DNA from 2 places in the Salinicola sp. JS01 genome. Region 1 is predicted to be linked to the other one. Evidence: predicted binding sites of a transcription regulator. Region 1 holds the regulator's gene; the other holds the start of a gene.
What was found. Region 1 encodes PhoB, which activates phosphate uptake and scavenging genes when phosphate is short. Its sites were predicted from a motif close to TGTCATANNNNTGTCANA; they were not measured.
Positions count from the first base shown of each region.

Region 2: a site for PhoB is predicted at 7,132-7,149, ahead of QO259_RS14280 (PhoX family protein). Genes of this name have one in related genera too.

Region 1 is NZ_CP127244.1:3,996,585-4,011,068, reverse strand. It holds gene QO259_RS18325 (methyl-accepting chemotaxis protein) at 1-1,217, opposite strand, end outside; gene phoR (phosphate regulon sensor histidine kinase PhoR) at 1,576-2,925, opposite strand; gene phoB (phosphate regulon transcriptional regulator PhoB) at 2,934-3,623, opposite strand; gene ubiA (4-hydroxybenzoate octaprenyltransferase) at 3,822-4,715, opposite strand; gene QO259_RS18305 (amino acid permease) at 4,980-6,494, shown strand; gene QO259_RS18300 (glutamine synthetase family protein) at 6,531-7,910, shown strand; gene QO259_RS18295 (aldehyde dehydrogenase family protein) at 7,961-9,346, shown strand; gene QO259_RS18290 (iron-containing alcohol dehydrogenase) at 9,378-10,562, shown strand; gene QO259_RS18285 (chorismate--pyruvate lyase family protein) at 10,600-11,130, opposite strand; gene QO259_RS18280 (FAD-dependent oxidoreductase) at 11,324-12,487, shown strand; gene QO259_RS18275 (HU family DNA-binding protein) at 12,673-12,948, shown strand; gene QO259_RS18270 (hypothetical protein) at 13,059-13,415, shown strand; gene QO259_RS18265 (YceI family protein) at 13,535-14,140, opposite strand; gene QO259_RS18260 (pirin family protein) at 14,245-14,484, opposite strand, start outside.
Region 2 is NZ_CP127244.1:3,127,676-3,142,159, reverse strand. It holds gene gspF (type II secretion system inner membrane protein GspF) at 1-897, opposite strand, end outside; gene QO259_RS14300 (GspE/PulE family protein) at 1,024-2,532, opposite strand; gene gspD (type II secretion system secretin GspD) at 2,529-4,760, opposite strand; gene QO259_RS14290 (hypothetical protein) at 4,757-5,263, opposite strand; gene QO259_RS14285 (bifunctional UDP-sugar hydrolase/5'-nucleotidase) at 5,260-7,011, opposite strand; gene QO259_RS14280 (PhoX family protein) at 7,419-9,488, shown strand; gene ppk1 (polyphosphate kinase 1) at 9,881-12,088, opposite strand; gene hemB (porphobilinogen synthase) at 12,141-13,148, opposite strand; gene tatC (twin-arginine translocase subunit TatC) at 13,434-14,213, opposite strand; gene tatB (Sec-independent protein translocase protein TatB) at 14,210-14,484, opposite strand, start outside.

The DNA.
Region 1 (14,484 bases):
TGACGCGAGGCGTCGGCGCTGCGGCTGGCCAGCGTGCGTACCTCGTTGGCGACCACGGCGAAGCCGCGCCCCTGCTCGCCGGCGCGGGCCGCTTCCACCGAGGCGTTGAGGGCGAGGATATTGGTCTGGAAGGCGATCGAGTCGATCACCTCGACGATGTCGGTCACCTGGCGCGAGCTGTCGGTGATGCCTTGCATGGTGGAGACGACCTGATCCATCATCGCCCCGCCTTCGCTGGCGGTGCTGCGCGCCTGGCCGGCGAGGCCATTGGCCTGGCGCGCGTTCTCGGCGTTCTGACGTACGGTCTGGGTCAACTGCTCCATGCTCGAGGCGGTCTCGCCGATCGAGGCGGCCTGCTGGTCGGTACGTGCCGCCAGGTCCTGGTTGCCGCTGTGAATCTGCCCCACGCCCACGGTGATGGTGGTGGAGGCCTGACGCACGCCGCCCAGGGCCTCGGCCAGATGCACGCGCATACCCTCGATGGCGTGCAGCAGGCTATGGCGGTCATTGGGCTTGAGCGTCAGCGCCCGGGTCAGGTCGCCCTCGGCGATGCCCTGCACCGCGTTACGCGCGTGGCGTGGGTCGCCGCCCAGATCACCCAGCACGCTGCGGATGATCCACGCCATCACCAGGGTGATCGCGATGCCGATCGTGCCGGCGATCAGACTCATCTTGAGCACCCCCATCCAGAACGCGTGCTGGATGTCGCTGACATAGACGTTGGCGGCGAGATACCAGTCCCAGGCGGGGACATGGCGCACGTAGTTGATGCGCGAGACGTCCTCGCCGTCGGCGTTGGTCGAGGTGTATTCCAGGGTGCCGTCGTCGGGCGAGTCGGCCAGCGCTTTCAGCTCGCGATAGAAGTAGACGCCGTTGTCGTCACGGAAGTTGCTCATGTCGGTGCCGATCGCCCGCTTGGGGTGATAGACGAGGTGAATCTTGCCGTTGAAGGCGTAGACATAGCTGCCGTCGAGATCGAGCGCCGACAGATTGCGCCGGGCGAAGTCCTGCGCCGCTTCGACGCTGAACTCACCCTGGGCGGCGCGATCAGCGTAGCGCTGTACCAGCGTCTGGGCGCTGGCGACGAAGCTCTTGAGACTCTGGACCCGCTCGGCCATCAGGGTGTCGCGCTTTTCCAGGGCCATCCAGCCCACCAGCACCAGCATGCCGAACCACATCAATCCCACCGTGATCCAGAGTTTTTGCCGCATCGTCATCGCGAAAGCCGTCCTTATCCGAGGTATCTGCCGATTCATGTAGAGGAATGTATTACTAGTCCGCTCACTTTATCGGCAGCACCTACTTAAGATTTAGATAACAATCCGCTGCGCATCGCGCCGTTGCCATGGAAGCGTGCGCGACGAACCCGGTGCGATAAAAAGGGGCGATGGGAAAGGGTCGATGGAAAAAGGGTCGATGGAAAAAGGCCCGCTCAATCGTGAGCTGATGGAGAGTGGATCTAATGCTGAGACCAGTAAGAGCCAGAGGCCAGCGAGAGCCAGGGGACAGCTAGCGTAGGGCAGCCGTGCGTGAAAAGGCGGAAAGAGCCGGGCCGCGCAGTGCCGCCCGCGGCGTTCATGGCTGCGCCGAGATCGCCGGCGTGTTGCCTTCGTCGTTTGTGATCAGACGCGTGGCGGGGAAGACGCAGCGGAAGCGGGCGCCCATGCCGGGTCGGCTGACGATCTCCAACTGAGCATCGTGGCGCAGCAGCACGTGCTTGACGATGGCCAGCCCCAGGCCGGTACCGCCGGTGGCGGCGCTGCGCCCCTTGTCGACGCGGTAGAAGCGCTCGGTCAGGCGCGGGATGTGCACCGGGTCGAAGCCCTCGCCGTCGTCCTCCACCTCGATCGCGGCGCCATCGTGCCAGGGCTTCCAGCGCAGGGTGATACGGCTGCCTTCGGGGGTGTAGCGCACGGCGTTGAAGACTAGGTTGGAGACCGCGCTGCGAATCTCCTTGGTGTTGCCGAGCAGGCGATGAGGCTCGTCGACCTGCAGCGCGATCTGCTGGTGCCCCGCGCTCAGCCCGCGGGCGTCGTCGACGATGCTCTCGAGCAGGGCGCGCACATCGATGGCGTCGCGGTCGTCATTGGGGCTGTCGATCTCCAGGCGTGACAGCAGCAGCAGATCCTCGACCAGGTTCTGCATCCGCGTGGTCTGCGCCTGCATCTGCGAGAAACCGCGCTGCCAGCGGGTCGGCAGCTGATCGGCGTGGTCGGAGTAGGTCTCCAGATAGCCCGCCAGCACGGTCAGCGGGGTGCGCAGCTCGTGGGAGACATTGGCGACGAAGTCGCGGCGCATCATCTCCAGCTGGTGCAGCCGGGTCACGTCGCGCACCATCAGCAGGCGCTCGTCGTCGCCGAACAGGGTGATATGGAACTGCAGGGTGTGCGCGGCGTCGATCGGCGAGGGGATCATGAGCGGCTCGCGGTAGTCGCGGGCCTCGAAGTAGTCGATGAAGCGCGGATCGCGCAGCAGGTTGGTGATCGGCTGGCCGCGGTCGTGGTCGGGCTGCAGGCCGAGCATGTCGGAGGCGGCGCTGTTCCACCACTCCAGGTCGCCGCGCGGATCGAGCATCACCACGCTGTCGCGCATCGCCTCGCAGGAGTCCTGGATGCGCCGCAGGATATCGCGCAGCCGTTGCTGCATCTGGCTCTGCGCTTTCTGGTAGGTGTAGAGGCGGTCGAACAGATCGCCCCAGACGCCGGTACCGGGCGGCGGCGCCTCGCGCGGATGGCGCAGCAGCCACACATAGAGCAGGCGCACGTGGCGTAGATGCAGGAAGACGTAGAGCCCTAGCCCCGCGGCCAGCCCCCAGCCGAGGCCGGCAAACAGCGCGCCGAACAGCTCGCCCAGCAGCGTACCCATCGCGCCGAGCCCGAACAGCATGTAGCCAAGGCGCCACAGCTCGTTGATCCAGTAGCGCACGCTGCGACTTACTCCCTGATCGAAAAGCGGTAACCGGTGCCGCGCACCGTCTGGATCAGATGCTGGTGCTTCTCGCCCAGCGACTTGCGTAGCCGGCGGATATGCACGTCGACGGTGCGCTCCTCGACGTAGACGTTGCCACCCCAGACCTGATCGAGCAACTGGCTACGCGTGTAGGCGCGCTCCTGATGGGTCATGAAGAACTGCAGCAGGCGGTACTCGGTGGGGCCGATCTCCAGCGCGCTGCCGTGGGAGGTGACGCGATGGCTGGCGGGATCGAGCTTGAGCCCCTCGACCTCGACCGCCTCCTCGATGCCCGGTGGCGTGGCCCGGCGCAGCACGGCCTTGAGCCGGGCTACCAGCTCGCGCGGCGAGAACGGCTTGGTGATGTAGTCGTCGGCGCCTGCTTCGAGCCCCTGGACCTTGTTGTCCTCCTCGCCCTTGGCGGTGAGCAGGATGATCGGCATCTCGGCGGTGGCCTCCTCGCGCTTGAGGCGGCGCGCCAGCTCGATCCCGCTGGTGCCCGGCATCATCCAGTCGAGCAGCATCAGGTCCGGCTTGTGGTCCAGCGCCATGGCGTGGGCGCTCTGGGCGTTGTCCGCCTCCAGCACGCGGTAGTCGGCCATCTCCAGCGCCACCGCGATCATTTCGCGGATGGAGGGCTCGTCGTCAACGATGAGTACGGTCTTGGAGCTCATGACAGGCCTCGAGTGAGCCGCCGGAGGAGGCGCGCGTGCAGCGGACAACCTTCCGGCCGTGACAGAACGGTGACGATTACAGCGTGAAAATATGACAAATACGTGACATCGATGTCATCCCTCACATCTCGCATCGAGACCATCGACCCTGGCGGCGACCGCTGGGGGCGCGAAGAGGCGATCGATGAGGGCAGCGGCTCATATCACCGGCCACAGGCTCAGCACCACCCCGGCGAACAGTAAAAGCCCCGACCAGAAGTTGTTGAGAAAGGCCTGGAAGCAGGGGCCGCGCTCGCGCCCACGGATCAGCCACTGCTGATAGACGAAGGTCGCCGCCATCGCCGCCAGCCCCAGCCAGAAGAACCCGCCCAGCGCCAGGCGTGCCCCGATCCCGGCCAGCAGGCCCAGCGTGGCCAGTTGCAGCAGACCGATGATCAGCTTGTCGGCGCGGCCGAACAGGCGCGCGGTGGACTTGACCCCGATATTGATGTCGTCGTCGCGGTCGACCATGGCGTACTGAGTGTCATAGGCCACGGTCCAGGTCAGGTTGGCCAGCAGCAACAGCCACGCCTCCAGCGGCACGCTGCGGCTCACCGCCATGAACGCCATCGGGATGCTCCACGAGAACGCCAGCCCCAGCACCACCTGGGGCAGGTGGGTGTAGCGCTTCATGAACGGATAGAGCGCGGCCAGCGCCACGCCGACGAAGGAGAGCAGCACCGTGGGCAGATTGGTGAAGCAGACCAGCACGAAGGCCGCCGCCACCAGCACCGCGAACAGGGTCTTGGCCTCGTGTTCGCGGATGCGTCCGGTGGCCAGCGGGCGCTCCTTGGTGCGCTTGACGTGGCCGTCGATCTTGCGGTCGGCGTAGTCGTTGACCACGCAGCCGGCGGCGCGCATCAGATAAACGCCGAGCACGAAGATGATCAGGTTGGCGCGGTCCGGCAGGCCGTCGGCGGCGAGCCACAGCGCCCACAGCGTGGGCCACATCAGCAGCCAGGTGCCGATCGGCTTGTCGAGCCGGGTCAGGCGCAGGAAGTCGGGGATTCGCGCCAGGCCGCGGGGGCGTGGCGTGGGGTCGGCGGCGGACATCGAATTCTCCAGAACGGCGAGCGGGACGCGACTGGCTGGACCTTACACCACAACCCCGCCGGCAGCGAGGCGCGGCGATAGGCGTGGCAGTTGGCGCAGCGATAGCGTACGGGGCGTAGCGATAGATATTGCTTTTGTCACGCTGACGCGCTCAGACTCGAGGTGGGCGCGGTCAGCGGATGTCGGCGTCGCTCCTGGGTGTCGATAGACGCTGGCAGCACTGGGATCGCGGAACAGGGTGGCTCGATCCTTGGGAGTAGAACAATGACAAACCACGGTAAACCCGCCGTCGGCATCCACTACCAGCAGCAGGATGCCAGCTATTTCGACAAGCGCGGCCTGCGTCGCCACGCCGGGCCCTGGTCGCTCTGGGCCCTGGGTGTGGGCGCGGTGATCTCGGGCCACTACTCGGGCTGGAACCTGGGGCTCGCCTCGGGCGGCTGGGGCGGCATGGCGATCGCCACCGCGATCATCGCGGTGATGTACCTGGGCCTGACCTTCTGTATCGCCGAGATGTCGCCGGCCCTGCCGCACACCGGTGCGGCCTACTCCTTCGCGCGCTCATCCATGGGGCCCTGGGGCGGTTTCGTCACCGGCCTGTGCGAGAACGTCGAGTACGTGCTCACGCCGGCGGTGATCGTGTTCTTCATCGGCTCTTATCTGGGCAGCATCTTCGAGACGCCGGCGGCGTTCCAGCCGCTGTGGTGGCTGCTGGGCTATCTGCTGTTCGTCGGCCTCAACATCGTCGGGGTCGAGCTGTCGTTCAGGGTGACGCTGGCGGTGACCCTGCTGGCGCTGGCGGTGCTGGTGGTGTTCTGGTTCAGCGCCGTCACCCATCTCGACTTCTCGACCTGGGCGCTGAACATCGCCCCCGGCGGCGGTGAGCTCGAAGGCGGCCACGGACCGCTGCTGCCGATGGGTATCGGTGGGGCGCTAGCGGCGATGCCGTTCGCGGTGTGGCTGTTCCTGGCCATCGAGCAGTTGCCGCTGGCCGCCGAGGAGTCGGTCGACCCGCGGCGTGACATGCCGCGCGGCATCCTGCTCGGCATCACCACCCTGATCGTCTCCGCGACCCTGATCCTGGTGCTCAACCCCGCGGTGGTAGGCGTTGGTAGCTACGCCCTGAGCCAGTCCGGTGAGCCGTTGCTGGATGGTTTCCAGGCGATCTTCGGCGCCGGCACCGCCAAATTCCTCGCGCTGCTGGCGCTGGTCGGGCTGATCGCCAGTTTCCATACCATCATTTTTGCCCAGGGTCGCCAGATCTACTCGCTCTCCCGCGCCGGCTACTTTCCTACCTTCCTCTCGGTGACCCACGGTACGCGCAAGACGCCGTACGTGGCGATGATCGGCGGCGCGCTGGTGGGCATGACCATCATGCTGATCTGCTTCTTCGGCCTCGGCACCCAGGAGGGTTCGGCGGTGATCGGGGGCACGCTGCTCAACATGGCGGTCTTCGGCGCCATGTGCTCCTACATCGCCCAGGCGCTCTCCTTCATTCTGTTGCGTCGCCATCACGCCCATATCGAGCGCCCCTACCGCAGCCCCTTCGGGATTCCCGGCGCCGTGGCGACCCTCGTCATCGCGCTGATGACGATCTACTTCCAGCTCAGCGACAGCACCTATCGGATCGGCGTGATCGGCGTCGCCCTGTGGCTGGCGGTGGGTATCGGCTACTTCGCCTGCGTCGGGCGGCATCGTCTGATCCTGTCACCGGAGGAGGAGTTCGCCATGCAGCGAGGCGAGCAGGCCGAGGCGGGCGACGACGGCCGCGCGGTGTGATCCCGATCTCCCTGACACTGTGAGTGAGGAAAGGCCATGAGTGATCACCAAGCCAGAAGCGTGCGCACCGCCGCCCAGGCGCGCGAACTCGTCGAGGCGCGCGGGCTGAGCCACGTCAAGGTCGGCATGTTCGACATCGACGGCGTGATGCGCGGCAAGTACATGCAGCGCGACAAGTTCTTCGCCGCGCTGGAGAAGGGGTTTGCCTTCTGCGACGTGGTGCTGGGCTGGGACAGCAAGGACGAGCTCTACGACAACGTCGCCTTCACCGGCTGGCATACCGGCTATCCGGATGCGCCGCTGCGGATCGTCCCCGAGAGCTGCCGCGAGGTGCCGTTCGAGGGCGACATGCTGCTGTTTTTGGCCGAGTTCGAGGGCGATGCCGGCCAGCTCTGCCCGCGCGGGCTGCTCAGGCGCGTGATCGCCCGTGCCGAGGCGCTGGGGTTCGCTGTCTTCGGCTCGCTGGAGTACGAGTTCTTCCTGTTCCAGGAGACCCCGGAGTCGATTCGCGAGAAGGGCTATCGTGACCTCAAGCCGCTGACGCCGGACATGATGGGCTACTCGATGCTGCGCAGCTCGGTGCATGGCGAGCTCTACCACGACCTGCTGGCACTGGCGGAGACCATGGACTTCCCCATCGAGGGGCTGCACACCGAGACCGGCCCCGGCGTGCTCGAGGCGGCGATCGGCGTCGACGATGCCCTGAACGCCGGCGACAAGGGGGCCTTGTTCAAGACCTTCACCAAGGTGTGGGCGCAGCGGCGCGGGCTGATGGCGACCTTCATGGCCAAGTGGTCGCCGGACTATCCCGGTCAGAGCGGGCATATCCATCTCTCGCTGCGCCATCGCGACGGCGACCGTTCGGCTTTCTTCGATGCCGACGCGCCCCATGGCATGAGCCAGCTCCAGCGCCACTTCGTCGCCGGCCAGCAGCGTTTGATGCCGGAGCTGCTGGCGATGCTTGCGCCGACGATCAACAGCTATACCCGGCTGGTTCCCGGCTTCTGGGCGCCCACCGATGCCACCTGGGGGGTCGAGAACCGCACCTGTGCGCTGCGCGTGATCCCCGGCTCACAGACGTCCCAGCGGGTCGAGTATCGCCTCGGCAGCGCCGACGCCAACCCCTATCTGGCCCTGGCTGCCGCGATCGGTTCCGGGCTCTACGGCATCGAGCAGGGGCTCGAGCCGGAGGCGCCGGTCACCGGCAATGCCTACGAACTCGAACACCCGGCGTCGCTGGCGTTGCCGCGCACGCTGTGGGATGCCGCCAGCCGCCTGCGCGGCTCGGATGCCGCCCGCGAGCTGTTCGGCGACGCCTTCGTCGAGCACTTCGCCGCCACCCGCGAGTGGGAGGAGCGCCAGTTCCGTCGCCATATCACCGATTGGGAGTTGGCGCGTTACTTCGAGATTATTTGAGCCCCCCGGGCACGGCCGGGATAACGACACTTTCTGGGTGGGAGCAGCGCATGGCACGACAACACACGATTTCCCCCGTGGATGGCGGGGTCTATGTCGAACGCGAGCTGGCCGAGAAGGCGCAGATCGAAGCCTGCGTCGCCGACGCCGTGGCGGCGCAGCGGGCATGGCGCGAGACGCCGCTGGCCGAGCGCGCGCGGCTGTGTACGGCGATGGTCGATGCCTTCGTCGCGCGGCGCGATAAACTGGCCGAGGAGCTGACCTGGCAGATGGGGCGGCCGATCGCCGCCGCGGGTGGCGAGATCGGCGGCTTCGAGGAGCGCGCTCGCGGCATGATCGCCCTCGCCGAGTCGGCCCTGGCGCCGATCCGGCTGGCCGACAAGCCCGGCTTCACCCGCTATATCACCCGCGAGCCGCTGGGTGTATCGCTGATCGTGGCGCCGTGGAACTTCCCCTTCATGACCGCCGTCAATGCGGTGGTGCCGGCGATCATGGCCGGCAATACGGTGATCCTCAAACACTCGGCGCAGACGCCGCTGTGCGCCGAGCGTATCCATGAAGCCTTCCAGGCCGCCGGACTGCCCGAAGGGGTGTTTCAGTTCCTGCATCTGGCGCATGCCGATACCGAGGCGCTGATCCGCGACTCCCGCATCGCTCACGTCTCCTTCACCGGGTCGGTGGCCGGCGGCGAGATGGTCGAGCGCAATGCCGCCGGGCGCTTTATCGCCACCGGGCTCGAACTGGGCGGCAAGGACCCGGCCTATATCCGCGCCGACGTCGACCTCGATGCCGCCGTGCCGGCGGTGATGGATGGTGCCTTCTTCAACTCGGGGCAGAGCTGCTGCGGCATCGAGCGCATCTATGTCCACCGCGACATTGCCGAGGCCTTCGTCGAGCGCGCGGTGGCCTGGGTACGCGAGCTCAGGCTGGGCAACCCCACCGACCCGCAGACCACGCTGGGGCCGCTGGTACGGCCGGCAGCGGCCGACTTCGTGCGCGGCCAGATCGAGGCCGCGGTCGCCGCCGGCGCCAAGGCGTGGATCGACCCCGCTGACTATCCGCTGTCGGTGCCGGGCAGCGCCTATCTGGCGCCCCAGGTGCTCACCCAGGTGACCCACGATATGGCGGTGATGCGTGAGGAGAGCTTCGGCCCGGTGGTGGGCATCATGACGGTGGCCGATGACGACGAGGCGGTGGCGCTGATGAATGACAGCGCGTTCGGCCTCACCGCCGCCGTGTTCACCCGCGATCTGGCCGTGGGCGAGGCGCTGGCCAAACGCCTGGACGCGGGCACCGTGTTCACCAATCGCTGCGACTATCTCGACCCGGAACTGGCCTGGACCGGGATCAAGCAGTCCGGGCGCGGCTGCTCGCTGTCGCAGGTCGGCTACGAGACGCTGACGCGGCCGAAATCCTTCCACCTGAAGCACGCCTGAACCGCGCCGACCGCCCTACAGGAGATCCGTCATGAGTGACTTCGATCGCGCACGCTATAGCGCGAACTGGAACTACCCCACGCCCATCCGCATCGGCGCCGGGCGCGCCGAGGAGCTACCCGACGCCTGCCAGGCGCTGGGCATGCGCGCGCCGCTGTTGATCACCGACCCCGGGCTGGCGGCGCTGCCGATGGTCGAGCAGGCACTCACGCGCTGCCGCGAGGCGGGGCTGGCGGTCGACGTATTCAGTCAGATTCAGGGCAACCCCACCGGGGCCAACGTCGCGGCCGGCGTGGCCGCTTTCCGCGCCGGTGACCACGACGGCGTGATCGCCTTCGGCGGCGGTTCGGGGCTGGACGCGGCCAAGGCGGTGGCGCTGATGGCGCGCCAGCCCGAGTCGCTGTCGCTGTGGGCGCTGGAGGATCGCGGCGACAACTGGCGCCAGGCGGATGCCGACGCCGTGCTGCCGGTGGTGGCGGTGCCGACCACCGCCGGCACCGGCTCCGAGGTCGGGCGCGCCTCGGTGATCACCGACGAGCAGGCCCAGGTCAAGCGCATCATCTTCCACCCGCGCATGCTGCCCGGCGCGGTGATCCTCGACCCGCTGCTGACCCGTGAATTGCCGCCGGGGCTCACCGCCGCCACCGGCATGGATGCGCTCTCCCACTGTCTCGAAGCGTGGTGCGCGCCCGGGTATCACCCCCAGGCCGAGGGCATTGCGGTGGAGGGCATGCGGCGTATCCGCGATGCGCTGCCGCGGGCCTACCTGCACGGCGACGATCTCGCCGCGCGCAGCGACATGCTGGTGGCGTCGATGATGGGGGCCACCGCCTTCCAGCGCGGGCTGGGCGCGATGCACGCGCTGGCGCATCCGCTGGGGGCGCTGTTCGATGCCCACCATGGCATGCTCAATGCGGTGCTGATGCCCTACGTGCTGCGTGCCAACACCCGCGCGATCGGCGAGCCGATGGTGCGCCTGGCGCGCTATCTCGACCTGCCGCAGCCGGGGGTTGCCGCAGTGATCGATTGGGTGTTGGATCTGCGTGAGCGCCTGGGCATTCCCCATGCGCTGAGCGCGCTGGGCATCGACGACAGCCATGCCGAACGGATCGGACAGATGGCGGTGGAGGACCCTTCCGCCGGGGGCAATCCGATTGCCTTCGACGCGGCGACCTACCGCGGGATCTTCGAGGCGGCTCTCGCCGGGCGGCTGTAGGCGGTAAGCGGGGGCTCACACAGTCCGGAAGCCGGGCTCACCCCGCGGGCGGCAGCGCCAGGTCGGCGGCCATCTGCCTCAGGAAGCGTTCCTGCACCAGCAGTTGGATGCGGCCGTGGCGAAAGCGCGAACGGCGCAGCCAGACGCCGGCAGGGTCCGCACTCAGCTCGATCGGCCCGCGCTCGAGATCCGGTTGGGCGAACAGCCAGCTGCCCAGCGAGCGCTCGCCCAGGGCGCGCAGGCTGCGGCAGCCGCCGCGGGTCAGCGGCGCCACCGAGCGCGCCGCGACCCAGGGGCGCTCGCCGCTCATCAGCAGCACCTCGCGGATCCAGGCCACGCGGCCCGGCGCCAGGCCCAGCGCCTGGGCTTCGTCGCGTCGCGGCACGCCGATGCCCTCATCGAGCAGGCGGACGCGAAAAGGCCGCGGCGAGGCGGCAATCAGACGCGCGGTGAGCGAATCGGTCGAGGCGACCCAGCGCCACCAGCGCGGGTCCATCACCGGGCGCCAGGCGGCGGCCGGGCTCCAGCGCCGCAGCGACGGCGTGGTCTGCCAATGGCTCGCAGCCACGGAGGTAGGCGCCGAGGGGTCGGCATCCGAAGACCGGGTATCCGTAGCGCTTGAGCGCACGCGACTGGGCAGGCGAAGGGATGAAGATGAGGACACGCACGACTCCGGACAGGACTGGCCGCGAGGGCCCGGGCGCGGCGGCCCTGGGGCGGCGTAGTGTATCATGGGGCCATTCCGCGACCGAGAGGAAGGCATGAGTGCGCCCCTGACGATCATCGGCACCGGCATGGCCGGCCTGGGCCTGGCCCGTGCGATACGCAGCCGCGACCCCCACCGCGCGCTGACCCTGATCACCGCCGACAGCGGCGATGAGTACGCCAAGCCGCTGCTCTCGAGTGCCTTCACCAAGGGCCAGAGTGCCGCGGCGCTGGCTCAGCGCGACGCCATCGGTGTGGCCGATGCGATCAATGCCACCCTGCGCTGCCATACCCCGGTCGACGCGATCGACCCGCGCCAGCGCACGCTGCGGCTGGGCGCCGAGCGCCTGCCCTACGAGCAGCTGGTGCTGGCCATCGGCGCGGCGCCGTGGCAGCCGTTCGCAACCCCCGAGGCGCTCGCCGAGCGGGTCTTCCAGGTCAACGATCTCGATGACTACCGGCGTTTTCGCGCCGCGCTCGAGCGCCACCCCGGGCAACCGGCCCGAGTGGCCATCGTCGGCGCCGGGCTGGTGGGCTGCGAGTTCGCCAACGATCTCCACGCCGGCGGTCATCGGGTCGCGCTGATCGCCCCGGAGCCGGCGCCGCTGCCACGGCTACTGCCGCCACCGCTGGGGCGGGCGCTGGCCGAGGCGTTCGCTGCCGCCGGTATCGCCGGCTACTTCGAGCGCCAGGTGCAGGCGCTCGAGTCCAGTGACGGCGGCGTGTCGCTGACGCTCGACGACGGTGAGCGCCTCGCTGCCGATCTGGTGCTGGTGGCCACCGGGCTGCGTCCGCGCACCGCGCTGGCCGCCGCCGCCGGGCTGCAGACCGGCCCCGCGGGCATTCTCACCGACCGCTATCTGCAGACCAGCGACCCGCACATTCATGCGCTCGGCGACGTCGCTTGCGTCGATGGCCTCAACGCCATGTACGTACAGCCGCTGCAGGCCAGCGCCAAGGCGCTGGCCGCCACGCTCACCGGCACGCCGACGGCGGTCGCCTACGGCGCCTGGCCGGTGATGGTCAAGACCGCGCTGCTGCCGATCGCCGCGCTGGTGCCGCGGGAGACCCCGGCGCGCTGGCGCATCGACGGCGAGGCGGGGGATTTCAGCGCCGTGGCCGAGGATGCCGCCGGGCGGCTGATCGGATTCGCCCTGACCGGCGCCTGCGTTCGGCGCAAAGTCGAACTGGCGCGGGCGGCACCGCCGTTGCTAGGCTAGCAGCGGTGGTCGGGCGCGAACGGCAAATGCTCATGTAAGGCTTTACAAACCGCGTCGAGAGCTGCCTATTATGCGCTGGGGGCGCGCCGACCCGACTGGCGCGCCCCGATAACAACAGCGCTTAGGAATCGCGAGGCGTCGCTATCCGCGACCTCGCCCCAGTAGAGCCAAACAAGGAGGGCTTTATGCGTAAGCCAGAACTCGCCGCGGCGATCGCCGAGCGTGCGGATCTTTCCAAGGACAAAGCCAGCCAGGTACTCAACGTCATCCTCGATGAGATCACCGGCACGGTATCTAAAGGCAGTGACGTCACGCTGATCGGCTTCGGCTCGTTCACCGTGCGCGAGCGTGCCGCCCGCACCGGCAAGAACCCGCAGACCGGCAAGCCGCTGAATATTCCCGCCAGCAAGACCGTGGCATTCAAGCCCGGCAAGGCGCTCAAGGACGCGGTTAGTAAGTAATCGCTGCCGCGACGGGCTCGACGCCTGACGGCGAGTGGCCATCGATGACCGATCCCCCGTCACCGGGCGGGTCGGCATTTCTTTCTTGACCTGACGGCTTGCGAGGGCGCATGAAGCTCAAGTTGATGCTGTGGTGGCTGGGCGTGATGTTGAAGCGTACGCGTGCGCGCAAGCCTGAATTCCGTGAGGCCCTGACGCGTCTGAAGCGCTTCGATTGGGGCGTGGCGACCGAAGACCGAGCGATTGCTCGCCACTACCGGATGACGCCGGAGCGCGTCGACAGCCAGAGCGGGCTGCCGGTGGATCTCAATCTCGAACTGCGCTTTCGCGATGCCGACAGCGCCACTCATTTTCTGCGCAAGCCTTCCCAGCGCGCCTTCCGCGAAGGCCTGTTCGACGGACGTCTGCGCCTGGTCGGCGATTCGCGCGATCTGGAGCGGTTGCAGAGTCTGCTCAAATATTTATAGCAGGCCTAGTTCGAGTACGACTGGCCTGTAAGACGCTCGACCGACCTGCACAAGGCCCCCGACGCTTTCGCGTTCGGGGGCCTTTCGCGTTCTGGGCCTTGCCCACGTAGACGCGGGTATCAGCTATCGCTGCCGCCGGCCTCGGCTTCGCTCGAGATACGGATATGGATCGCGTCGCTGACGTTGGGCACGTACTGGTCGAGGCCGTAGTCGCTGCGCTGAATGGTCGTCTCGGCGTCGAAGCCGAGCGCCGGTACCTTGGCCATGGGGTGCTCGCCGACCTGGTTGAGGGTGGCGTGGAGTACCGCCGGATGGGTCACGCCCTTGATGGTCAGCTTGCCGTGCACGTCGTAGTGATCGTCGCCGGTGGCCTCGATGCTTGTGCTCTCGAAGGTCGCCTCGGGATACTGCGCGACGTCGAAGTAGCTCTCTCCCAGAAACTCCTTGTTCAGCGCCGGCACGCGCGTATCCACGGTCTTCACCGGGATGCTCACCGTCACGCTGGAGTCGGCGATGTCGTCGCGGTCGAAGTGGATCGTGCCCTTGACGTCGGAGAAGCTCGCCGTGGGATGGGAGAAGCCGAAGTGGCTCCACGAGGCCACCACGCTGGTGTGGCTCGGGTCCATCTGGTAGGTCACGCTATCGGCCAGGGCGCTTAAGCTGGCGGTACCGGCGAGCAGAGCGGCGGTCAGGGTCAGGGATTGGCGCAGGTTGCGATAGGGCATCTTGTCACTCCAGAGATAAGAACGTCAGATCTTGGGTAGCACGCGCCTCGAGGCGCGTGCACTTCTCACTGACGGCCGACGCGGCCGCGCCGACCGCCGTCGAATCAGGCCGCGTCGATCACCGGCAGGTCGAACACCAGCACCTCGGCATCCTCGCCCTGTTCCAGCGTCAGCGTCGGCTCGTCGGTCAGCATCAGTGCATCGCCACCCGCCAGCCGGGTGCCGTTGACCGTCAGCGCGCCACGCACCAGGTGCACGTAGGCCTGGCGCTGTGCGCCCAGCGCCAGTTCGGCGCGCTCGTCGCCATCGAGCAGCGAGGCGTAGATGAAGGCGTCCTGCTGCAG
Region 2 (14,484 bases), 870 kb from region 1:
GCCGTGGTTGCCCAGGGTGTCGCGGCTCACCCGCAGTGCTTCCAGCAGGGCGATGCCGCTACGCGTGAGGATCGCCAGGGTGCGGGTCAGGCGCCCGGTGTCGAGCAGCCGGATCAGCTCGCCCAGGCGCGGCAGGCCGAGCAGCAGGGCGTCGAGCCGCGCCCGCGGCGCCGGGCGGCGCAGTACCCGCGCCGCCAGCGGCAGGCCCAGCAGCAACAGCGCGAGCAGCCACGGGCCCAGGCTCAGCATCAGATGGGAGAGGCCGATCATCAGCCGGGTCAGCCACGGCAGCGCCATGTCGGAGCGCTCGAACTGCTGTGCCAGGCGCGGCACCACCCAGGTCATCAGCCCGCTCACCACCGCCAGCGACACCCCCGCCAGCACCAGCGGATAGACCAGCGCGGTGCGCGCCTTCTGGCGCTGCGCCTGGACCCGTTCGAGGTGGTCGGCCAGGCGTTCGAGTACCAGCGCCAGACGCCCGGCGCGCTCGCCGGCGGCGACCAGCGAGCGGTAGAGCAGATCGAAGCTCGCGTGGGGCTTCAGGCTGTCGGCCAGCGAGTGGCCCTCGCGCACCCGGTTGCCCACCGCCAGCAGCAGCGCGCGCTCGCGCTGGCGCTCGGCCTGGCGGGTGAGGGCGTCGAGGGCGTCGCTGAGCGGTATGCCGGCATCGATCAGGGTCGCCAGTTGGCGCGTGAGCAGCGCCAGGCTGGTGGTATCGAGGCGCCCGCGGCCCGCGCTGCGACCCGGGGCCTCGGCACCACGCACCAGCGCCAGGCGGCGCGGGAACAGACCGCGTTCGTGCAGCAACTGACGCGCCTGACGCTCGCTCTCGGCCTGCAGCACGTCGCGCTGACGGCGGCCGTCGGGGCTCAGGGCGACATAGCGATAGGTGGGCATGAACCAGCTCCAGCAGCGAGGTCGATATGACGTTGGTCACGCATCGCGACGGTCATGACGGGCATCGATGGCGCCGTAGTCTGACTCACGCTCGATGGCAGTTTGAGGTCAGCGCGGGGGGCAAGCTCAGCGGTGGATCGCACGCAGTACCTCGTCGAGGGCGGTCTCGCCCGCCGCCAGCCGCGCCAGCGCCGCCTGCGCCAGGCTCTGGGCGCCGGCCTGGCCGAAGGCGTACTCGGCCAGCGCCGCCTCGGGGGCGCGTTCGTGGATCAGGCCGGCCAGATGGGCATCGATAGGGATGAACTCGTAAAGGCCCAGGCGGCCGCGATAGCCGCTGTGGTCGCAGCTTTCGCAGCCCTGGGGCTCGGCCAACCGCGGTAAAGTCTCGAGGCCGGGCAGCCACTGGGCATCGTCGGCACGGCGCGGGCGCCACTCACTGCACGCCGGGCACAGCCGGCGCACTAGGCGCTGCGCCATCACCCCCTTGAGGCTGGTCGCCAGCAGGAACGGCTCGATGCCCATGTCGCGCAGGCGCGCGATCGCCCCCAGCGCGCTGTTGGTGTGCAAGGTCGAGAGCACCAGGTGGCCGGTCAAGCTCGACTGCACCGCGGTGGCGGCGGTCTCCAGATCGCGGATCTCGCCGATCATGATCACGTCCGGGTCCTGGCGCAGGATGGCGCGCAGGCCGCGGGCGAAGGTGAGCCCGGCGTGGGGGTTGACCGGGGTCTGCCCGATACCCGGGATGGCATACTCCACCGGGTCCTCGACGGTGAGGATATTGCGGCTGCGGTCGTTGAGCGCATTGAGGCTGGCGTAGAGCGTGGTGGTCTTGCCCGAACCGGTGGGCCCGGTGTTGAGCAGGATACCGTTGGGCTGCTGGAGCACCCGGCGATAGCGTTCGAGCACCGCCGGCGGCATGCCCAGGCGGTCGAGGTCGAGCAGCGCGGCGTGCTTGTCGAGCAGACGCATCACCACCCGCTCGCCGTGGATGCCGGGCAGGGTGGAGACGCGGATGTCGACGTCACGCCCGGCGGCGCGCACCGTGATGCGGCCATCCTGGGGCTGGCGCTTCTCGGCGATGTCGAGCCGCGCCATCACCTTGATCCGCGAGATCAGCACCGGCGCCAGCACCCGCGGCGGCCGCAGCGCCTCGCGCATGGCACCATCCACCCGCAGGCGGATCACCAGTTCGCGCTCGAAGGGTTCGACGTGGATGTCCGAGGCGGCCAGGCGCAGGGCCTCGGAGAAGACGCCGTTGATCAGCCGGATCACCGGCGCTTCGTTCTCGCTCTCGAGCAGATCCTCGGCCCGCGGTAGCTCCTGCATCAGGCTGTCGAGATCGACGTGCTCGGCCAGCCCCTCCAGCAGCGCCGCGTTGTCGGCACGCTCACCGTCGTGCAGCGCGGCCAGACGCGCCTCGAAGGTATCGCCGTCGAGCCACTCGCAGCCCTCGGCGCGGCCCAGGCGGCGCTGGATGTCCTGGAGCACCTCGAGCTGCAGCGGCGACGGCGTGTCGCGACACAGCAGGCGGTAGCCGTGCTTGCCCGGCGCCAGCGCCACCCCGGCGCGCTTGGCCAGCCGGTAGGGCAGCGGCGCGAGATCGTCGCCGGCGCTGAAGGCCGCGGTCGCGGTCATGGCGCCAGGCTCCCCAGGCGGCTGCGCTGGTCGGGGAAGAAGGTGCTCCAGCGCGGCTGGCCCGGCGTGCTCGGCGCCGCACTCGCCATCCCCGGTCCAGACGCCGCCGTGCCGCCGGATGCGCTGCTGGCCGTCTCCCAGGGCGCCAGCGCCTGGTCGTCGTCGAAGCCGGCGAGCAGCTGCTGGGCGCGCATGTAGCGGTACTTGTCGGCGGTGGCGCTGTCCATCTGGGAGGCGTCGCGCAGCACCCGGGCGCGGATGAACACCATCAGGTTGCGCTTCTCCTGCTCGTCCCGGTTGTACTGGAACAGCTTGCCGATCACCGGGATGTCGCCCAGCAGCGGTACCTGGGCCGAGCTCGAGTTGCCGGCGTTGCTGATCAGCCCGCCGAGCACCACGATGCCGCCGTCGCGGGTGATCACCGAGGTCTCGATCTCGCGCTTGTTGGTGACCACGTCGGAGGCCTGGACGTTGGGGTCGATCGACGACACCTCCTGAACGATATCCATGCGGATGGTGTTGTCGGAGCTGATCGAGGGGCGGATGCGCAGGCTGACCCCGATGTCCTCGCGCTGGATGATCTGGTAGGGGTTCTCGTTGAAGGTGGTGGAACCGGTGACGAAGGGCACCTCCTGGCCTACCAGGATATAGGCCTGGGCGTTGTCGAGGGTGGTCAGCGAGGGCGTCGACAGCAGATTGGTCTCGCTGTCGCTCTGCAGCGCGCCGAGCAGGGCGGCGAAGCTCACGCCGCTGTCGCTGACCCGGCCGACGCCGGCGCTGACCCCGGTGATGCTGCCGAGCAGCTGCGCCAGCTGGCTGGTGTCGTTGCGCGCGGCGGCGCCGGCGATGGCGTTGATCCCCGGCTGGCCGTCGGCGGCGTAGTTGAACCCGCCCACCGGCACGGTGCCGCTGCCGGAGAGATCGCCGAACAGCCACTGCACGCCCAGGCGCTTGGCGCGGGATTCGGTGATCTCGGCGATGATCGCCTCCACCGCCACCTGGGCGCGGCGGATATCGAGCTTCTTGATGATGCTGGCGTAGGCGTCGAGCCGCGCCGGCGGGCCGATCAGTACCAGGGCGTTGGTTGAGGGATGGACGGCGAAGCCGACCGCGTCGTCGCCGCTGCCAAGGGTGCCGGCGAGCGCGGCGTTGCGGCTGGTGGCGTCCGGTAGCGCGGGCAGCCCGCTGCCGCCGCTGCCCGTGCCGGTGCTGGCGAGGCTGCCGCCCTGCAGGGCACCACCACCTCCGCCACCACCGCCGGCGCGCTGCAGCAGTTGCTGCACCTGACTGCGCGGATCGGTGCTGCCCGCGTTCTGCGGGCGTTCGCCGGTCAGCCCGCCGAGGACCGAGACCACCGATTCGGCGCTGACGTTGTCCAGATAGATCACCCGGGTGTTGCGCTGCTGGGCCTCGGCCTGGGGCTTGTCCAGCGAGGCGGCGAGCTGGCGCACCCGGGCCAGCCCGGCGGGGTCGCCGTAGGCCACCAGGGCGTTGGCGCGGGGGTTGGCCACCACCTTCACCTGACCGCCACCCTCGCGCTGCATCAGCGTATCCAGGGTGCCGGCGAGCTCGTCGGCGGTGGCGTGCTCGAGCGGCAGTACCGCGGCCTGGAGATCGCGCTGGCGGTCCAGGCGCTCGGCCAGCTGGGTCAGCCGGCGGAGATTGTCGCGCCAGTCGGTGACCACCACCAGGTGGCTCTCCGGCCACGGCGTGACCGTCCCCACCTGGCTGTCGACCAGCGGTTGAAGCACGCCGGCCAGGGTGGCGGCGTCGAGGTTGCGCGTGGCGATCACGCTGGTGGCGACATTGGCCCCCTGGGCATTGTCGCCGAGCGGCAGCGGCTGGGTGCGCGAGGCCTGGGCCGGCACGATGCGCACCTGGCCGTCGGCGAGCGGCACCGTGGCGTAGCCGTTGATCTGCAATTCGTTCTGGAACAGGCGGTAAAGCTCGTCGGCGCTCAGTCGGCGCTGGCTGGTCAAGGAGATGTTGCCCTGTACCCGCGGGTCGACGATGAAGGCGTGGCCGGTGATCCGCCCCACGCTGTCGATGAATTCGCGCAGGCTGGTCTCCTGGAAGTCCACGTCGTAGCGCGGCGTGGCGTCCGCCGCCGTGGCGCTGGTGTCATCCGTGGGCGTCTGAGGCTGGGTCTGTGACTGGGCCAGCGCCGGGGTCGGGAGCAGCAGGGCCAGCAGCAGCGTGAACACCAGTCGATACGGCAGAGGCCTCATGGGGATGACTCCGAAAGCGTGGATGAAACGGCGGCCGGTGTGCCCGGCTCGACGCGGACGATGGCGCCGCGGGGCGCGCTGTCAGGCTCCGGCCAGGCCAGGCGTTCCAGGCGCCCGCCGCGCGAGAGCACCACGCCCTCGCCATCGATACGCGCCAAGCTGATGCCCGGGGCGATGCGATCCCCCGGCATCAGCGCGCGCTGGCCGTCGGGGGTCGCCAGCACCACCAGCGAGTTCGCGCCCTGACTCAGCGCCCGGCCGACCACCTGATAGGGCAGGTCGGTGAGCGGGATGCGCCGGTCCGCTGCGATGGCCCGCGACTGCCAGGCGGCGGGTACTGGCGGCAGCGCCGCGGGGTCGAGAATGAAGGATGTCGATGCCGCGACAGGGTCGGCAGGCGCCAGCAGTCGCGCCGTGCCGCTCAATGCCTGGGCCGCCAGCCACGCCAGCAGACATAGCGCCAGCCACCGTGCCGGGGCGCTCAGCCAGGCCGGGGGCGTCATACGCTCAGGCGCGCCTGCGGATGCCAGCCGGGATGACCCTCGACGTAGCGCGCCTCGACGCTCGGCGGCGTGGGAGCCGGCGGGGTGCCGCCGTGGTCGCCGAGATAGCGCTCCAGGCGCTGCCACAGCGGTTCGCCGCCGGCCTGGGGGCGGGCGCTGAAGCTGCGCCAGGTGAGCCCCGCCGGCAGCGCCCCGAGATGCGCACGTTCTCCCGCGGCGGCGCCGTAGTCGAGCGTCCAACGGGTCGCCGAGAGGCGTGGCAGGTCGCGGCTGTCATTGAGAATCAGCGGCAGGCCCAGACTGCTGTCCAGCGCGCGTTCGAGCAGGCGCTTCAGCGCGTCGGGGTCCGGCGTGAGATCGACGACCCGCGCCGGATGGCCGCCGCTCAGGCGCCACAGATGGTCGCGGGTGATCGTTTCGTCGGGGGCCAGCAGGGTATCGTGGCGCAGCCCCGGGAGCAGCGCGCGGGTGGCGTCGCTATCCGCGCTGAGGGCGGCGGCGATCAGACCGTCCCAACTGCCGCCGACACTGTCGCGTCGCCACAGCCAGCCGGGGGCGCTGCCCAGCGGGCGGTCGAGCCAGCCGGCGTAGGGCGCGCGCAGGGCGTCGAAGCGCGCCTGCAGCTCGCCAGCCGCGGCGTCCGGGGTGACGTCGTTGCGCTGGAACTCGGCGTGGATCTGCCAGCCGCTACGGGTGCTGCGGCAACTGAGATGGAAGAAGCCGCTGGCGTGGCTGCCGGGCAGACACAGCGGCACCGGGGCGCCGTGGGGGTTGTCCACCGCGATCAGCGCGGGCCAGAAATCCTGACCGCGGGCCGCCAGCACCAGATCGACTCGCGGCAGCCGTCCGGCCAGCCAGCGTGCGGTGGCGCTGCCGGTATCGGCCAATAACACCACCAGATCGGCGCCTTCGGCGGCCTTGGCCACGCTCTCGGCCAGAGCCTGGTACCACCGATCGAGCGGGCGGGTTTCATCCAGGGCGTTGGGGTCGCTGGCGCCGACCACCGCCACCTGCACGCCGTCGCGCTCGAAGCGGGTCGCGGTGCTGACGCCGGCGGGCGGCGCGGCCAGATTGCCCAGCACCGGGCGCGCGTAGTCGCGGTAGAGCGCCGGGGCACGCTGCGGCCAGAGCACGCGCTCGTCGCTGCTGACCCGGGCATCGCTGGCCAGCAGACGGCTGGAGGCGACGCCGGCGCTGCCGTTGGCGAGATGCCCCAGGCCGCTGCCGCTCCAGCACTGGCCGTTCTCCAGGGTCAGGGTGCGCTCGGCGCCGAGTTCACGCCGCAGCCGCGCGAGCTGGGCGGCCAGGCCGCCATAGCCGGCGGTATGGCGCCGCGCGGCGCTGCGTGGGGTATAGAGGTCGGCCCATGCGGCGCCAGCGCTGCCGACCAGCGTGGTCACGCCGTCCGCGGTGGCCCAGGGGGCGGCGCCGAGCAGCTCCGCCGGGCCGAGATAGGTGGCGGGGGCGACGATCCGCGTGGGGCCGAGACACTCCAGGGTATCGGCGACATAGAGCAGCTCGACCTGGCGTCCCGGGGCCGGTGCGCGTGCGGCGCCTGTCAGCGGCGTGGCGCAGCCGCTCAGCACGCCACCCATGCTGGTGCCGAGCCCCGCGCCCAGTAGGGCGCCGATCAAGCGGCGGCGGGCCGGGTCGGGTCGCCGGCCACCGGTGGCCGGAGCTTCAATGGCTGGGGCATTGATGGCCGGGGCGTCGATGGCCGGAGCATTGATAGAGAGGGGATCGGTCATGGGGCTCCCGCGAATGATCCAACGCGGCGCACGGTCTTCGCCGCCGCCGGACTCGGCATCCTAATGACTGGGAGATGACGGTTTCGTGACCGCGCAGCGGGCGCGGCGCTGCCGCCAAGTCGTCATGGGGTTGTCACGTTGCTGCTCTAAGTTGCCTCCGGGTAACGCAGCCCGGTGACCGCATTCACCGGGACGCCAAGTGGCCGGCGGCGCGCATCGCCGGCTCGGGCGCCATGGCATCAGTCGACCGTCATTAGTGGATCACTCACAGAGAGGGGACACCCCATGAGCAAGGAAATCGAGGATCATCGCGTTCTCAACCAGAGCACCAACGAGCCGTTCTCGTCGGTACTCTCCCGCCGTGTCTCGCGTCGAGGCATCATGCAGGGGGCGCTGGGCTGGCCGCCATGGGCCTGCTCGGGGGCTTCGGTCTGGCCGGTTGCAGCAGCGACGATAGCAACGACAACGGCAGCGCCGGCGGCGGCTCTTCAGAAGCCACGCCGCTGGCGCTGGCGTTCGCCTCGATTCGCGGTTCGCGCACCAATGGGGTGGTGGTGCCCGAAGGCTATGTCGCCCAAGTGGTGATCCCCTGGGGGACACCGCTCGACAACAGCGTCGGCGCCTGGTCCGCGGACCGCAGCGTGACGCCCGACTACCAGGCGGCCAGCGTGGGCATGAACCACGACGGCATGCACAACTTCGCGCTGAGCGAAGAGAGCGCCTCGCGCGAATTCATCATGGCGCTCAACAACGAGTACATCGATCAGGGCGCGCTGTGGGCCCCTCAGGGCGGCCCGACCAATGCCGATAAAGGCGCGCGCCCGGCCGACGAGGTGCGCACCGAGATCAACGCCCACGGCGTGACCCTGGTCAAGCTGATGCTCGATGCCAACGGCCAGTGGCGTGAAGAGCGCGGCTCGCGCTACAACCGTCGTATCACCTCGGCCACGCCGATCGAACTCGCCGGCCCGGTGCGCGGCAGCGACTACGTGGTCACCGCCTACTCCACCAACGGCACCCGCACCCGCGGCACCAACAACAACTGCGCCAACGGCTACACCCCCTGGGGCACCTACCTCACCTGTGAGGAGAACTGGCCCGAGGTCTTCACCAAGTCGAGCGACCGTTATCCTGACGACGAGCGCCTGGGTCTGCCCGAGGGCCGCGGCCGCTACGGCTGGGAGACCGCCCAGGGCGGCACCAACGGAGAGTTCGCGCGCTTCGATGCTACCCCGAGCGCGGCTTCCGCTGCCGGCGACTACCGCAACGAGCCGCGCACCTTCGGTTACGTGGTGGAGATCGACCCCTACGGCAACACCGCCAGCGTGGGCACCGAGACCGCCGCGCTCAAGCGTACCCATATCGGACGCTTCCGCCACGAGGGCTGCTGGCCGGGCAAAGTGATCGAGGGCGAACCGGTGGTGTTCTACTCCGGCCACGATTCGCGCAACGAGTACATCTACAAGTTCGTCTCCAAGGCCAAGTGGGACCCCCAGGACGCCAATCGCCCGGGCCAGGACTACGACCGCCTGGCGATCGGCTCCAAGTACCTCGACGAGGGCACCCTCTACGTGGCGCGCTTCAACGCCGATGGCAGCGGCGACTGGTTGCCGCTGACCCCGGACGCCACCACCCAGAACGGCCGGCCGCTGTGGCAGGCGCTCAATCTGGCCAACGAGCGCGATCTCGCCGGGGTCATCATCAATACCTGCGACGCCGCCGACTTCATGGGCGCGACGCCGATGGACCGTCCCGAGTGGGGTACCGTCGACCCCTCCTCGGGCGAGGTCTACATGACCCTGACCAACAACTCCAAGCGTACCGCCGAAGGCACCGCCGCCACCTACACCGATGGTGGCAGCGACATCGAGGCGCTGGGCGCGGGCTACGCCACGGCCCCGGTCAACGCCGCCAACCCGCGGCCCGACAACGAGGGCGGTCAGGTCATTCGCTGGCGCGAGCCTTCACCGGCAGCCACCGATTTCGAGTGGGAAGTGTTCGTGTTCGGCGCCGCCGAGAACGATCCCGACAACTTCTCGGGTCTCACCGAGCTCAACCAGTTCGCCAGCCCCGATGGCCTGTGGTACGACGATCGCGGCGACGGCCGCGGCATTCTGTGGATCGAGACCGACAACGGCTACGACAACGTCACCGACTACACCAACGACCAGGTGCTGGCGGTGGTGCCGGGCAATGTCAGCCGCGGCCCGGGGGACAAGGCGGTGATCGATGCCGCGGACCAGGCCCAGCTCAAGCGCTTCGCCGTCGGCCCCAATGGCTGCGAGGTGACCGGTATCTTCGCCACGCCGGACAAGACCTCGCTGTTCATCAACATCCAGCACCCGGGCAACTGGCCGGCCGATCCTGACGCCAACGTGCAGGATGCCACGGTCGCCATTCCGGAGTCGGGCAGCGTGCGCGCGCGTGCCGCCACCGTGGTGATCCGCAAGCGTGATGGTGGCGAGATCGCGGTCTGATCCGCGGCTATCTCGTCACGTAAACCAACTCGTCACACAAGCTTTGGGCCGCGCGCAGCGCGGCCCTTTTTCGTTCAGAGCGCGCATTCATCGTGACCCGATGGTTCGGGTAGGCGGGATCTGAGTGCTCGCGACGCGAGCAGCAGCGGAGAGGAACGGCGGCGCGAGAACACACACCTGATGACACAGACGTGGCGATCCGACGAGCGGTCGAGACGGCGATATCGATGGTGCTGGACCGGGAGCGGGCTGAGCGCCCATTGCCAACCCCGCCCCCTGGCGCCGGATAAGCCGACTTCGGCTATCGGCTGTGACAGGCTTGCCGAGTGTCGGGCTGGCGGACGCGTTGTGGCAGGCCGGTCGCCGCGCCGGCGGGCGCGGCGACCGGCGCTTCAAGCCTGGCTGGCGTAAGCGTAGAGCAGGGTTTCCTGGGCGCTGATCGGCTCGGCGTCACCGCTATCCTGCAGGTGGTACTGGCCCTCGCTGTCGAGCACCCAGCTCTGGCAGTTGTCGAGCAGGTAGGTGTCGAGATCCTTGCGCACCTGCTGGGCGACCTTCTTGTCGAGCAGCGGGAAACAGGTCTCGACGCGGTGGAACATGTTGCGCTCCATGGCGTCGGCGCTGGAGCACCACACCTCGTGGGCACCGTCGTTGCTGAAGTAGTAGACCCGGGTGTGTTCGAGGAAGCGGCCGATGATCGAGCGCACGTTGATGTTCTCGGAGATGCCCGGCACGCCGGGGCGCAGGCAGCACATGCCGCGGATGATCAGATCGCAGCGCACGCCGGCCTGGGAGGCGCGGTAGAGCGCGCGGATCAGCTTGGGCTCGGTGATGGCGTTGCACTTGATCACCAGGCGCGCCTTCTTGCCGCTCTCGGCCAGCTTGGCCTCGCGCTCGATCATCGCCACCAGGGTGTCGTGGAGGGTGAAGGGCGCGTGCAGCAGGGTATTGATCTTGCGCGGCTTGCCCATGCCGGAGAGCTGCTGGAAGACGCGGTGGACGTCCTCGCAGAGCGCCTCGTTGGCGGTCATCAGGCTGTAGTCGGTGTAGAGCTTGGCGGTCTTGGCATGGTAGTTGCCGGTGCCGAGGTGGGCGTAGTGGCGCAGCTCACCCTTCTCGCGGCGCACGATATGCATCATCTTGGCGTGGGTCTTGTAGGCCATCACCCCGTAGATGACGATGGCGCCGGCCTCCTGCAGGCGCGAGGCCAGCGCCAGGTTGTCGGCCTCGTCGAAGCGTGCCCGCAGCTCGATCACCACGGTCACTTCCTTGCCGCCACGCGCCGCTTCTACCAGGGCGCTGACGATCGAGGAGTCGGCGCCGGTGCGGTAGAGCGTCTGCTTGATCGCCATCACGTCGCTGTCGCGGGCGGCCTGGCGCAGCAGCTCCTCGACCGGGGTGAACGACTGGAACGGGTGGTGCAGCAGGATATCGCCCTGGCTGATCATCGAGAACAGATTGACGTCGCCACGCACCTGCTTGGGCAGCCCCGGGGTGAAGGAGCGGTAGCGCAGGTCGGGGCGCTGGACGTCATCCAGCACCGACATCAGCCGGGTCAGGTTGACCGGCCCGTTGACCCGATAGAGATCCGCCTCGCCGAGCTCGAACTGCTTGAGCAGGAAGTCGATCAGGTTGTCCGGGCAGTTGTCGGCCACCTCCAGGCGCACGCCGCTGCCGTAGCGCCGCGCCAAGAGCTCGCCGCGCAGCGCCGAGGCCAGGTCCGAGACCTCTTCCGGATCGACCGAGAGATCGGCGTTGCGGGTCAGGCGGAACTGATAGCAGCCCTCCACCTCCATGCCCGGGAACACCTCATGGGCATGGGCGTGGATCATCGACGACAGGAACACATAGTCGGTGAAGCCCGCCTCGCACAGCGCTTCGGGCAGGCGGATCAGGCGCGGCAGCGAGCGCGGCGCGGGCAGGATCGCAAGCCCCCCCTCGCGGCCGAAGGCGTCGGTACCGTCGAGTTCGACGATGAAGTTGAGGCTCTTGTTGACCAGCCGCGGGAAGGGGTGCGAGGGGTCCAGCCCGATCGGGCTGATCACCGGCGCGATCTCCTCCTCGAAGTAGTCGGCGACCCAGGCCGCCTGGGCCGGCGTCCACTGTGAACGGCGGCGGAAGCGGATGTTCTGCTCCTCCAGCGCCGGCACCAGGGCGTCGTTGAGAATATGGTACTGGCGGTCGACCTGCTCGTGGGCGATGCGCGAGATCTCTTCCAGCGTGCGCGCCGGGGGCAGGCCGTCGGCGCCCACCTCTTCGTTGGCCAGCGCCAGCTGGTGCTTGAGGCCGGCGACCCGGATCTCGAAGAACTCGTCCAGATTGGAGGAGAAGATCAGCAGGAACATCAGCCGGTTGAGCAGCGGATGCGAGGGGTCCAGCGACTGCTCGAGCACGCGGATATTGAACTGCAGGTGCGACAGCTCGCGGTTGAAATAGAGCGTGGGGTCGCTCAGGTCCGCCTGTGGCGAGGGGGTCGCCTTGGCATGGATGCCCTTGCGGGTGCGGTTGACCCGCAGGGGCGGCGAACTGCCGTCGTCGACCAGCCCGGCGGGGCTGGCGAGTTCTCGACCTGGGCCGGGCGTGTCCTGGGTGTCCGTCATCGACTGCTCTCCACAATGATGTCCCGCACCCGGGCGGACGCGCCCGCGGTGGTCAGGCGTTGAGTAGTTGCGCTGCGCGCTTGGCGAAATAGGTGAGAATGCCGTCGGCACCGGCCCGCTTGAAGCAGGTGAGCGACTCCAGGATCACGCTGTCGGCGTCGAGCCAGCCCTTCTCGAAGGCGGCCATGTGCATCGCGTATTCGCCGCTCACCTGATACACGAATGTCGGCACGCCGAACGATTCCTTGACCCGCTGGACCACGTCCAGATAGGGCATGCCCGGCTTGACCATCACCATGTCGGCACCCTCCTGGATGTCGAGGGCGGTCTCGTGGAGCGCCTCGTTGGTGTTGGCCGGGTCCATCTGGTAGCTGAACTTGTCGGCTTTACCCAGATTGCCGCTGGAGCCGATGGCGTCGCGGAACGGGCCGTAGTACTTCGACGCGTACTTGGCCGAGTAGGCCATGATCTGGGTCTCGTGGAGCCCTTCGCGCTCGAAGGTGGCGCGAATCTCACCGATGCGGCCATCCATCATGTCGGACGGCGAGATCACGTCGGCGCCCGCCTCGGCGTGCGACAGCGCCTGCTTGATCAGCGCCTCGATGGTGCGATCGTTCTGCAGGTAGCCGTGCTCGTCGGGAATGCCGTCCTGGCCGTGGGTGGTGTAGGGGTCGAGCGCCACGTCGGTGATGATGCCGAGCTCGGGGAAGCGCTCGCGCAGCGCGCGGATGGCGCGCTGGATGACCCCGTCCGGGTTCCACGCCTCGGCCCCGTCGGCGCTCTTCTTCTCCGGCGGGGTGAACGGAAACAGATCGATCGCCGGAATCCCCAACGCCACCAGCTCTTCGGTTTCGCGCAGCAGCTCGTCGATCGACAGCCGCTCGACGCCGGGCATCGAAGGGACCGCCTCGCGGCGATTCTCGCCGTCGAGCACGAAAACCGGCAGGATCAGGTCGTCCGTGGTCAGTGCAGACTCCCGCGCCAGGCGGCGAGAGAACTCACGCTTGCGCAGTCGACGCATCCGGGTGGCGGGGTACTGACGGGACAGAGAATGACGCATGAGAATCTCCACAGAAGCGACGAGACGGGTGTGACACCGCCCCGCGACGCCGAAGGCAACGCTATCAGCGTCGAATGACAAAACGATGACATGAGCATCATGGGGTCTGCCCAGTATAACAACCCTGTGCCGGACAGGGCGGAGAGAACCGGGCGGAGAGAACCGGGCGGAGAGAATGAACCGGAGAGAACGGGGTGGAGAGAAGTAAACGGAGAGAACGGCCGCGCGGGACTCATCGGCCACGGCCATCGAGTCCCGCGCGGTGATCGGATCGCCAGGTCGGCGCTAGGCGTCTGCGTCTGCGTCTGCGTCGACGTGGGCGCGGCGCCGGCGTACCAGGCGTGCGAACACGATGCCGACTTCGAACAGCAGCCACATCGGCACCGCCAGCAGGCTCTGCGAGATGACGTCGGGCGGGGTCAACAGCATGCCGACGACGAAGCAGATCAGGATCACGTAGGGGCGCTTCTTGGTCAGGCTCTTGACGTCGGTGATGCCGGTCCAGATCAGCAGGAAGGTGGCGATGGGGATCTCGAACGCCACGCCGAAGGCGAAGAACATCTTCAGCACGAAATTGAGATAGGCGTTGATGTCCGTCATCACCTGCACGTCCTGCGGGCCGGTGTGGACGAAGAAGCTGAACAGCAGCGGAAATACCACGTAGTAGGCGAAGGCCGCGCCGCAATAGAACAGCACGATACTCGATGCCAGCAGCGGAAAGGCGATCGCCTTTTCGTGGCGGTAGAGCCCCGGGGCGATGAAGGCCCAGGCCTGATAGAGGATCACCGGCACGGCGGCGAAGATCGAGACCACCATGGTGAGCTTGAACGGGGCCAGGAACGGCGAGGTCACCTCGGTGGCGATCATGCGCGAGCCCGCCGGCAGCAGCGCGATCAGCGGCTCGGCGACGAAGCGGTAGATATCGTTGGAGAAGGCATAGAGCACGGCGAAGATGGCGATCACCACGATCACCGCCTTCATCAGGCGCGAGCGCAGTTCGATGAGATGCTCGATCAGCGGGGCCTGCGGCTGCTCTTCCTCCGGTGGGCGTGAGGCATCACTCATCGGCTACTCGAATCCTTGTCCTCGGTACCGCTCGCCGGCGCGTGCGGTTCGTCCGCAGCTGGCGGCGAGGGATCGGCGGGTCTCGGCGAATCGGCCGAGGGCATCGCGGCGTCGGCCGGCGTCGAATCGGTCGCTGTGGCACGTGCCGTGCCGGGGCGGGCTTCGTCGCTGCTGCGGTGAGCTGCGTCGGGGCCGAGGGTCTTCTCGACCGCGTGGCGAGCCCGGCCCACACCCTCGTCGAGCTGGCGCTGGCCCTGCTCGAGCTCCTGCC